3 regions of the Streptomyces sp. NPDC003379 genome follow, and region 2 is predicted to be linked to each of the others. Evidence: riboswitches for the same ligand, from Rfam matches in the RefSeq annotation. Region 2 holds a riboswitch; each other region holds the start of a gene.
What was found. Region 2 has a riboswitch for cyclic di-AMP ahead of ACWDVB_RS06870 (transglycosylase family protein). Riboswitches for the same ligand answer to the same signal wherever they lie in the genome.
Positions count from the first base shown of each region.

Region 1 (3,265 bases), on a different contig from region 2:
GCGGGAGACGAGGTTGTAGTGCGGCTGCAGTGCCACGTAGCGCGCGAGGCCCTCGCGGTCGGAGAAGTCGAGCGACTCCTGGAGCCGCTCGGGGGTGATGTTGGAGGCGGCGATCGCGCGCACCTTGCCGGCCCGCACCAGTTCGTCGAGCGCCCCGATGATCTCCTCCACCGGGACCGACGGGTCGTCGAAGTGGGTGTAGTAGAGGTCGATGTAGTCGGTGCCGAGGCGGCGCAGGGACGCGTCGGCGGCGCCCTTGATGGTGCTCGCGGCCAGGCCCTTGTACTCGGGGTGGGAGCCGGCCTTCGTCGCGACGACCACGTCCGAACGGTTGCCGCGCTCGGCCAGCCACTCGCCGATGAGGGTCTCGGACTCGCCGCCCTTGTTGCCTTCCACCCAGGCCGAGTAGGCGTCGGCGGTGTCGATGAAGTTGCCGCCCGCTTCGGTGTAGGCGTCGAGGACGGCGAAGGACGCGGTGCGGTCGGCGGTCCAGCCGAAGACGTTGCCGCCGAGGGAGAGCGGGAAGACTTCGAGGTCGGATGAGCCGAGGGGACGAAGAGGAGTCATACGTTCCTCAACGTCCCTTCCGGAAACCGAATTCCGGCAATCCCCGAACTTCCCCCGAACTCTCTCAGGGATTGAGGCCCTTGCTCTGGAGCCAGCCCAGCGGGTCGACGGTGGCGCCGCCCGGCGTGTGGACCTCCAGGTGAAGGTGCGGCCCGGTGACGTTGCCGGTCGCGCCGACGCGGCCGATGACGTCGCCCGTGCTGACCTTCTGCCCGGCGCTGACGTTGAGCGAGGACTGGTGGCAGTACCAGATCTCGGTGCCGTCCGACAGCTCCAGGACGGTGCGGTAGCCGTACGCGCCCGCCCAGCCGGCCTCCTTGACGGTGCCGGTGTGCACGGCCTTGAGCGGGGTACCCGTCGGAGCGGCGAAGTCCAGACCGGTGTGCTGCCCGGAGGACCACATGGATCCGGAGTCACCGAAGTGCGAGGTCAGGGTGTACGAGGAGGTGGGGATCGCATAGCTCTTCGCGAGCTTGGCGCGGCGCTCGGCCAGGGCCTTGGCCTCGCGGGCCTCCTCCTCCTTCTTCTTCTTGGCGGCGGCCTTGGCGGCCGTCTTGGCGTCGGCCTTCTGCTCGGCCTGCTTCTGCTGGGCGGCGGCCTCTTCGGCGGCCCGCTTCACGGCAGCCTGCTCGGTCGCGGTGCGCACGGCGTCGTCCGCCTGGTCCTGCTGGTTCTCGGCCTGCTGCATGATGCGGGCGCGCAGCGCCTCGCCCGCGTCGGTGGTGCCCTGCTCGGCGTCGGCGGTGCTGACACCGGCGGCGGTGAGCGGAGCGGCCTCGGCGACGGCCTCGGAACCCGTGGGGTCCGCGGAGTCCGACGCGTCGCCGTCGGATATCAGGGAGCCCACGCCGGGCAGGGACCCGGCCTCGGGCAGCGAGTCCGTGACGGCGCCCAGGTCGGGCATCGAGATGGAGACGGGCGGCTTGCCGTCCTGCGCGGTGGCGATGCCGCCCGCGCCGACGGCGGCGATGACGCCGACGCCAAGGACGGTGGAGCTGCGGGCGAGCCCGCCGCCGCCCTTCTTGTGCACACGGTGCCTGCCGCGGACGGGACGGACGGAGTCCTCAGTGGGATTCCATTCCTCCCAGGTCTCCTCGTCGTACCCACCGAATTCGTCGTCGTTCGGTACGTACACCGCTTGGGGGCCAGGCCGGTTGGACGCCACTGGGGCGCACTCCTTTCCTTCCTTCTCGCCTACCGGGTTAGCTGACGGGTTCGGAGCAGGAAGGTCTCCTACGAACATCTGGCACGGATGCACAGATGCCCGATTCACCCCAATTTGGTGGTTCCCCGGCTCCCTTGCGGGATTAGGCGTGTGCGCGCGGAGCCATCTCTAGTGACGGCTGGGACGACCGCGCTGCGTTATCGAACGTTAATAGAAGGGGATGCCGTATTCCAAGCCGTTCCAGTTGATCGTTAACGCTCCCCGTCCGTACTTAATGGGACACGGGCGTCTGAAACGGGGCGAGTTGACCTCTCGTCAGCGCGCTGCCGCCCCCTGTTAGCACTCCGTCAGCTCTGCGTCCGCTCTCCGTCCGCCCTCCGTCCGCTCCCCACCGACGACCTCTGTTGCATTTCAGTCACGCGCGGTGACCACCGCGTCCCCGCCCGCCGGCCGCCGCACCGCGAGCAGCGCCATGTCGTCCGTCGCCGCGCCGCCCGTGTGTCGCCGGACCTCCTGCGTGAGCGTGGCGAGCAGCGCGTGCGGTCCCTCGCGGCCGGGGAAGATCCGCCCGCCGAGCCGGGTCGCGGGGTCGTAGAACTCCCCCGCCGCGTCCCGTGCCTCCGAGAGGCCGTCCGTATAGAAGAGCAGCATCGCGCCGGGCGGGAAGTCCGACTCGTCCGCCCGGTCCGGCCAGACCCCCAGGTCACCCATGCCGAGCGGCAGCGCGGGGTCGCTCCCGGAGAGCACGCACAGCCGACCGTCGCCGCGCAGCAGCAGCGGAGCCGGATGCCCCCGGTTGACCAGCCGTACGACGCCCTCGCCGTGCCGGATCTCCGCGAGGACGGCCGTGGTGAACCCCTCGAAGGCATCGAGCCCGTCACGCCGGGTGCCCTCGCGCGCCAGCGCCCGCTCCAGGCGCTGCGCCACCGCCTCCAGGGTGGCCTCCTGCTCGGCGGCCTCCCGGAAGGCACCGATGACGACGGCGACGGCGGCCACCGCGCCCATGCCCTTCCCGCGTACGTCGCCGACGATGAGCCGCACACCGTGCGGGGTGTCCTGTACGGCGTACAGGTCGCCGCCGATGAACGCGTCGGCCTGCGCCGCCTCGTACCGCGCCGCGATGTCGAGCCCGCCGATCCGGGGGTCCGGCTGCGGCAGCACGGCGCGCTGGGTGGCCTCGGCGATGGAGCGGGCGGTGGCGAGCCGGTCGTTGCCGCGGCAGACGACGCGGTTGATGACGGTCGCGAGGGCGGCGACGGTCACCACGGTGAAAAGTTCGGTGATGGCCTCGACATGGCTGGTGACGGCGTTGCCGTAGTGCAGCACGAGTACGGCGGCGGAGGCCGCGGCGCCCGTCAGGGCGGTGTTGAGCAGCGAGTAGAAGGGGGCGGCGATCAGCGGGGCGGCCGCGAAGAGCGGGGCGGCGGTGAACTCGGCCGGGGTCGCGACGTCGTACCCGACCCCGACGACCAGGAGCAGGACGGGCAGGGCCCGGACGAAGGCCCGCTCGTGCGCGGTGGTTCCGCTGCCGCC
Region 1 covers NZ_JBSFRK010000020.1:114,157-117,421, reverse strand. The annotation lists gene ACWDVB_RS21490 (aldo/keto reductase) at 1-567, opposite strand, end outside; gene ACWDVB_RS21485 (M23 family metallopeptidase) at 632-1,732, opposite strand; cyclic di-AMP (ydaO/yuaA leader) riboswitch at 1,744-1,891, opposite strand; gene ACWDVB_RS21480 (PP2C family protein-serine/threonine phosphatase) at 2,144-3,265, opposite strand, start outside.
Region 1: it holds a riboswitch for cyclic di-AMP, as region 2 does, so the genes downstream of both, ACWDVB_RS21485 (M23 family metallopeptidase) here and ACWDVB_RS06870 (transglycosylase family protein) in region 2, are expected to answer to the same signal.

Region 2 (3,265 bases):
GCCCTCGAACTGGTACTTGCCGTCCTTGTAGAACTCGGACGCGGCGACGTCGAGCGCGAGGCCGATCTGCTCGCCGGGGATGTAACCGGCCTCCTTGATGGCCTCGAGGATGAGGTCGAGGGCGGCGCGGTTGGAGTCGAGGTTCGGGGCGAAGCCGCCCTCGTCGCCGAGGCCGGTGGCCAGGCCCTTGCTCTTCAGGACCTTCTTCAGCGTGTGGTAGACCTCGGTGCCCCAGCGCAGCGCCTCGGAGAACGACTCGGCGCCGATCGGCGCGATCATGAACTCCTGGATGTCGACGTTCGAGTCGGCGTGCGACCCGCCGTTCAGGATGTTCATCATCGGGACGGGCAGCAGGTGCGCGTTGGGTCCGCCGAGGTAGCGGAAGAGCGGCAGGTCGCTGGCCTCGGAGGCGGCGTGCGCGACGGCGAGGGAGACGCCGAGGATGGCGTTGGCGCCGAGCGAGCCCTTGTTGTCGGTGGCGTCCAGGTCGAACATGGCCTGGTCGATCAGGCGCTGCTCGGTGGCGTCGTAGCCGACGAGCTCCGGGCCGATCTGCTCGATGACGGCGAGGACGGCCTTCTCCACGCCCTTGCCGTGGTAACGGTTGGGGTCACCGTCGCGGAGTTCGATGGCCTCGAAGGCACCGGTGGAGGCACCGGACGGGACGGCGGCACGACCGGTGCTGCCGTCGTCGAGGCCGACCTCGACCTCGACCGTGGGGTTGCCTCGGGAGTCCAGGATTTCCCGGGCTACGACGACGTCGATGGACGGCACGAGCATCTCCTTCTGGGAGTGTGACGCGTATACACGATTACGCCGGGCCGCTTCGGCCCTGCGCCTCCTGAGCCTAACCGGCCCGGAGCCTTCGGCCAGCCGACCGCCCGTCCCCTGGGACGGAGGAAAGCCCAAACGGCCGGGAAACAGGGCGTAAGCCCCCATTTTCTACTCGCTGGTAGCGAACAGCGGCCGGAGGGCGGGCGGCGGGCGAAGGGCGGGCGGACACGGGTGGACATGGCCCCGCCCCGGTGCGTACGGGGGATACGCGCACCGGGGCGGGGAGCCCGTGGGGACGGGGAGAGCGGCCGTGCGTCCGCCGAGGCACGGCCGCGGGCGGGTCAGCTGAGGTGGAGCTGCTGGCCCGGGTAGATGAAGTCGGCGTCGTCGATGATGTCGCCGTTGAGCTTGTAGACCTTCTGCCAGCCGCCCTTGACGTCGTGCGACTCGGCGATCTTGGAGAGCGTGTCGCCGGTCTTGACCTTGTACTCGCCGTCGCCCTTCTCGACCGTCTTGCCGGTCGGGGTCTCGACGGTCTTCTTGGACTCGGTCTGCGGCGCGGGCTGCGGCTTCGGAGCCTGCTGCGTCTGCTGCGGGGCGGCCTGCTGCTGCGTCTGCTGCGGCTGCGGCTTCGGCTTGGCCTGCTCCTGCGGGGCCTGCTGCTGCGAGCCGCCACCGCCGCCGTTGTACGCGGCGCCCGAGAGACCGACGCCACAGCTCGGCCAGGCACCCTTGCCCTGACCGGCGAGGACCTTCTCGGCGATCTCGATCTGCTGGGCCTTGGAGGCCTTGTCGGCGCTCGGCGCGTACTTGGTGCCGCCGTACGCGGCCCAGGTGGACGGCGAGAACTGCAGACCGCCCTGGTAGCCGTTGCCGGTGTTGATCGACCAGTTGCCGCCGGACTCGCACTGGGCCACGGCGTCCCACTCGGCGCCGGTGGCGGCGGAGGCCGAACCGGCGGCCATCAGCGGGGCCGCCACGGCGACACCGGTGACACCGGCGAGCGTGACGACACGGGTGGCCTTGGACGGACGGCGGTGCTTGCCCTTGCTGGAAAACAGCATGAGTTGATCCCCTCACCGACGCCTGCGAGGTGAGCTGTCGGGTTCGGGCCAGTGAAGTTGCCCGGGCGCGCTACTCGTAGCTACTGCTAGCTACTCGTATGGCGCCTTCACCCCTAGCCGTTTCGCAACGGCGCTTACCTTGGGTCCCCCGCTCCTGCCTACGGCGCTCGAAGCGACGACTGTTCCCGTCCGGCCGTTGGCAGGATTCGGCGTACCGACCGGCGGGGCCCACCAATGGCGAGCGGTCACGACCGTAGACAGGGGATCGCCGGAATTTCAAAGGCGATCAGGGCTTCTGAGACCCATCTCTCACTTGCACCAATAGGGACATTCGGCGCGAAGTCCCCACCGGACGCTTCGTCAACTTCCCTTACTTTTCGCCCAAATCGAGGCTCTGACCGGGGAGAATGAGGTCCGGGTCCCCGCCGACGGTCTTCTTGTTCTCGGTGTAGAGCTCGCGCCAGCCGCCATCGACGTCGAGGTCGTCCGCGATCGCCGAAAGGTTGTCCCCGGAGCGGACCTTGTACGTCCCGTCGGCGAGCTTCTCCGTGCGGTCGGCGCCGCGCGAGGCGTGCCGTCCGGGACGGTCGCCGGAGGCGGTCTCGTCCGCGCGGTCGCCGCGGTGGCGGCCGGAGGCGGTGTCGTCGGTGGGGGTGGCCGGGTCCTCGGACCCGGGGGAAGTGCTGTCCTTCCGCCCGGACTTGCCGGGGTCGCCCGCCTCGCCCTTGCCGTCCGTCTTGCCGTCCGTCTTGCCCTGGTCGCCCTCGGTGCCCTTGTTGCCCGTGCTGCCCTTGTTGCCCGTCTTGTCGTGATTCTTGTCTCGGGAGGCGCCGTCCGAGCCGGGCGTGTCGCTCGCGTCGTCGCCGTCGCCATCACCGCTGGAGGAGCCGGGGGCGCTTGACGCGTCGTCGGACGGATCGGCGGAGCCGGAGGATTTGCCGTCCGACTTGTCCGCGTCCTTGTTCGCGTCCTTGCTCGCGTCCTTGTTCGCGTCCTCGCCCGTCCCCTTCCCCTTGTCCGGGGACTTCTCGGAGCCGGTCGAACCGGACGAGTCGGGGACGACCGGGTCGCCCGGGTCCACGTCGGCCGCGGCGCCGCCGTTGGTGAGTCCGGCGATCGGGGCGCAGCTCGGCCAGGCGGCGGGGCCCTGGCCGTCGAGGATCTTCTCGGCGACGGCGATCTGCTGGGACTTGGAGGCCTGGTCCGCGCTCGGCGCGTAGTCGAGGCCGCCGTGCCGCTCCCAGGTCTCCTGGGAGAGCTGGAGCCCTCCGTAGTAACCATTGCCGGGGTTGGCGCTCCACGCGCCGCCACTCTCGCACTCGGCGAGCTTGTCCCAGGTCGCCGTCTCGGCGGCGCTCGCGCTGGTGGCTCCGAGGAGCGGGATGGCGATGGCGGATCCGGTGACTCCTGCCGCGACGATGAGGGCC
Region 2 covers NZ_JBSFRK010000005.1:152,192-155,456, reverse strand. The annotation lists gene eno (phosphopyruvate hydratase) at 1-774, opposite strand, end outside; gene ACWDVB_RS06870 (transglycosylase family protein) at 1,116-1,838, opposite strand; cyclic di-AMP (ydaO/yuaA leader) riboswitch at 1,843-2,014, opposite strand; gene ACWDVB_RS06865 (transglycosylase family protein) at 2,209-3,265, opposite strand, start outside.

Region 3 (3,265 bases), on a different contig from region 2:
GCCGGACCGCTCCGCCAAACCGCCCAAGGAGAGAGCCGCGCCATGAACCGTCCGTCCGCCCGTTACGTTCTGCCCGAGTTCACCGAGCGCACCAGCTCGGGGACGCGGACCCTCGATCCGTACTCGCGACTTCTCGAAGAGCGCATCGTCTTCCTCGGCACCCCCATCGACGACACCTCGGCGAACGACGTGATGGCGCAGTTCACGTACCTGGAGTACCTGGCGCCGGACCGTGACATCTCGCTGTACATCAACTGCCCCGGCGGCTCGTTCAGCGCGATGACCGCCATCTACGACACGATGCGGTTCGTCAGCTGCGATGTGGAGACGACGTGCCTGGGGCAGGCCGTCTCGGCCGCCGCCGTTCTGCTGGCGGCGGGCACGCCCGGCAAGCGGCAGGCGCTGCCCGGGGCACGGGTGCTGGTCCGTCAGCCCTCGGCCTCCGAGCCGTTCCAGGGCCAGGCCGGCGATGTGGCGATCCAGGCCGACGAGATGCTGCGCACCCGGCGGCTCCTCGAAGAACTCCTCGCACGGCACACGGGACAGAGCTCGGAGCGCGTCTCCGCGGACATCGAGCGGGACAAGATCCTCGACGCCGCGGCCGCGCTGGAGTACGGGCTCGTGGACCGGATCGTCCCGAGCCGCAAGACCTCGCTCGCCGAGCGCGAAGCGCGGTGAGCCGCCGATGCTGCCGCCCGACCTGCCGCCGCTGCCCGCACTGACCCGAGCCGAGGCCGAGCTGATCGACCGTTACCTCGAAGTCGTCGATCTGCTCGGCCGGATCAACCCCGCCCGCGCCGAACACACGTACGGCGGGCTGCGCGCCGCCCAGGCGCTCGTCGGCCGGGCGACGGCCCTGCGGGACGCGCTGACGCTCATGCACCAGCGGGGCGAGAGCGAGGTGCACGCCGCCACGCTCGCCCAGGCGCTGCGCGTACTCGACGGCGAGCGGCGGGCCCGACGGGTCGGCGTACCGCCCCCGCCGGGCCACTGAATGTGGCGTTCCGCTCCTCGCGCCGTCCGGGACCGCCTCGCAGTGGACCAGATGGGCTACCCCAGTTGGGGTATATGCGCGTCCATTCGCGCGCGGCCGCAAGTTGCACAGAGCGCGCACAGAGCGGGCGGAATGACACATTCCAATGCTGGTGGAGCCGTCGTCGGACCCAGGGGCCGCGAGCCCATTTCGGCAGTGTCCACCCGAACGGGTCAGTCGTGAGGAGCCTCACAAAAGACGGTTTCGGCTCGGTTTTCGAACCCTTTTCGGGTCAAGATCCCTTCCGACGACAAGCCCCCGCCACAGCGGCGGGGCGATCCGGGCGGACGCCGAGTCCTGCCGCCACCCGGATGACCGGTCGACATCGGTGCATCGGCAGGAGTGGAGGACCCGAGCAAGACGGGCCCGTCCGGGAAGTCCGGACGACGCCCTTGGGGTGAAGCCGCAGAGCACGACGCGGCCGGGCATCTTCGCCTGCCCGAACCCGACAGGTCATCTTTCACAGGCGGCTGACGAAGGGTTACGCATGACCGCGCTGAATCACGTTCCGTCGCTCCTCAGCAGAACGGGGGCCGCATCGGCTCTCACGCTCGCCGTCGTAGGCGGCACCCTCGTGGCCCCCGGGCTCACGTCGGAGGCCGAGGCAGCGACCCACGGAACGAAGGCGCTCAAGATCGCGGCGTCCAAGAAGGGCTCGCCGTACAGCTATGGAGCGGTGGGACCCAACCGGTTCGACTGCTCGGGCCTGACGCTGTACTCGTTCAAGCGCACGGGCAAGAAGCTGCCCCGCACCGCCGCCGCGCAGTACAACAAGACGCGGCACATCACCAAGTCCCAGCGGACCCGCGGCGACCTCGTGTTCTTCCACTCGGGCCGCAACGTCTACCACGTCGGTATTTACGCGGGTAAGGGCCGTATCTGGCACGCGCCCAAGAGGGGGACCGTAGTGCGCCTGGAGAAGATCTGGACCAACAGCGTCTGGTACGGCCGGGTCCGCTGACCCGCCCGCGGTGTCCGGCCGGACGCGGACCGAGCACCCCCGGGGTGCTTGGTCCGCGCCGGCGCGGATACCCGTACCGAATGTCGGACAACTATTCCTGCACCGCACGCAATGAGACGCCGCTGGAGCGCGCCGACCGCAACTTCGCGGAGCTTCTCCAGGAGTTGAGGGTCACCCAGACCGGCGTCCAGATCCTCTTCGCCTTTCTGCTGAGCCTCGCGTTCACGGCGCGGTTCCCCTCGCTCGACGCCATGCAGCGCGCGACCTATGTGACGACGCTGCTGCTCGCGGTGGCCGCGGCCGCTCTGTTCACGGCGCCGGCCGCGCTGCACAGATCACTGTTCCAACAGCGCGCCAAGCCGCTGATCGTGCGGGTCTCCTCCCGCCTCGCCGCCATCGGTCTGTGCGTACTGGTGCTCGCCCTCTCCGGGGCCGTGCTGCTCGTCGTGGATGTGACGGCCGGGCGTGCCGAGGGCGTGGCCGCGGGCGTCGGGACGTTCGTGGTGTGCGCCGGGCTGTGGGGCGTACTGCCGCGTCTGGTGCGGCGTGCGGGGCTGCGGGACGACGAGACGCCCCCGGCCGAGACGGCCAAGCCTCCCACGCCCTCGCCTCAGAAGACCGTGGTCTTCACGCGCGGAGCGGTTCGAGGAGAAGCACCAGGCCCAGCGCGCCGAGAGCGGTGCCGGTGACGGCCTCGACGGCGCGGGCGGCGCGCAGTCCGCGCAGCCACTTGCCGAGCCGGTCCACCAGGAGCGCCACGACCGGGAACCACAGCAGGGCCAGCGTCACGACGATGGCCGCGAGCAGCAGGGTCCTCGGCATCGCGGGGCTGCCGTCGGGCACGAACTGCGGCAGCACGCTGAGGAACGTGATGGACGCCTTCGGGTTCAGGGCGTTGGTGAGGAACCCCTCGCGCAGGCCGCCGCCCCGTACCACCGGCTCGTCGTCCTCCGTGGCGCGTGCGCGCGCCGCCGACCGCAGCGCGCGCCAGGCGAGGTACAGCACGTAGACGCCGCCGGCGAGTTGCAGCACCTCGAAGAGCGTGGGGACGGCCGCGAGCACCGCCGCGACCCCCGCGACCGCCAGCGCCGTGTGCACCAGGAGCCCGGCGGCGACACCGAGCGCGCAGGCGACTCCGGCCCGCCGGGAGGCGAGGGCGTTGCGTACGACGACGGTGAAGTCGGCGCCCGGCATGGCGACCATGCCCGCGGCGACCCCGGTGAAGGCGACCAGTTGTGCGTCCATGCCGCCCAGCCTGCCGGGCATGGGCC
Region 3 covers NZ_JBSFRK010000019.1:114,334-117,598, reverse strand. The annotation lists gene ACWDVB_RS20665 (ATP-dependent Clp protease proteolytic subunit) at 43-678, shown strand; gene ACWDVB_RS20660 (hypothetical protein) at 686-994, shown strand; cyclic di-AMP (ydaO/yuaA leader) riboswitch at 1,350-1,517, shown strand; gene ACWDVB_RS20655 (C40 family peptidase) at 1,521-1,994, shown strand; gene ACWDVB_RS20650 (DUF6328 family protein) at 2,075-2,683, shown strand; gene ACWDVB_RS20645 (LysE family translocator) at 2,622-3,239, opposite strand.
Region 3: it holds a riboswitch for cyclic di-AMP, as region 2 does, so the genes downstream of both, ACWDVB_RS20655 (C40 family peptidase) here and ACWDVB_RS06870 (transglycosylase family protein) in region 2, are expected to answer to the same signal.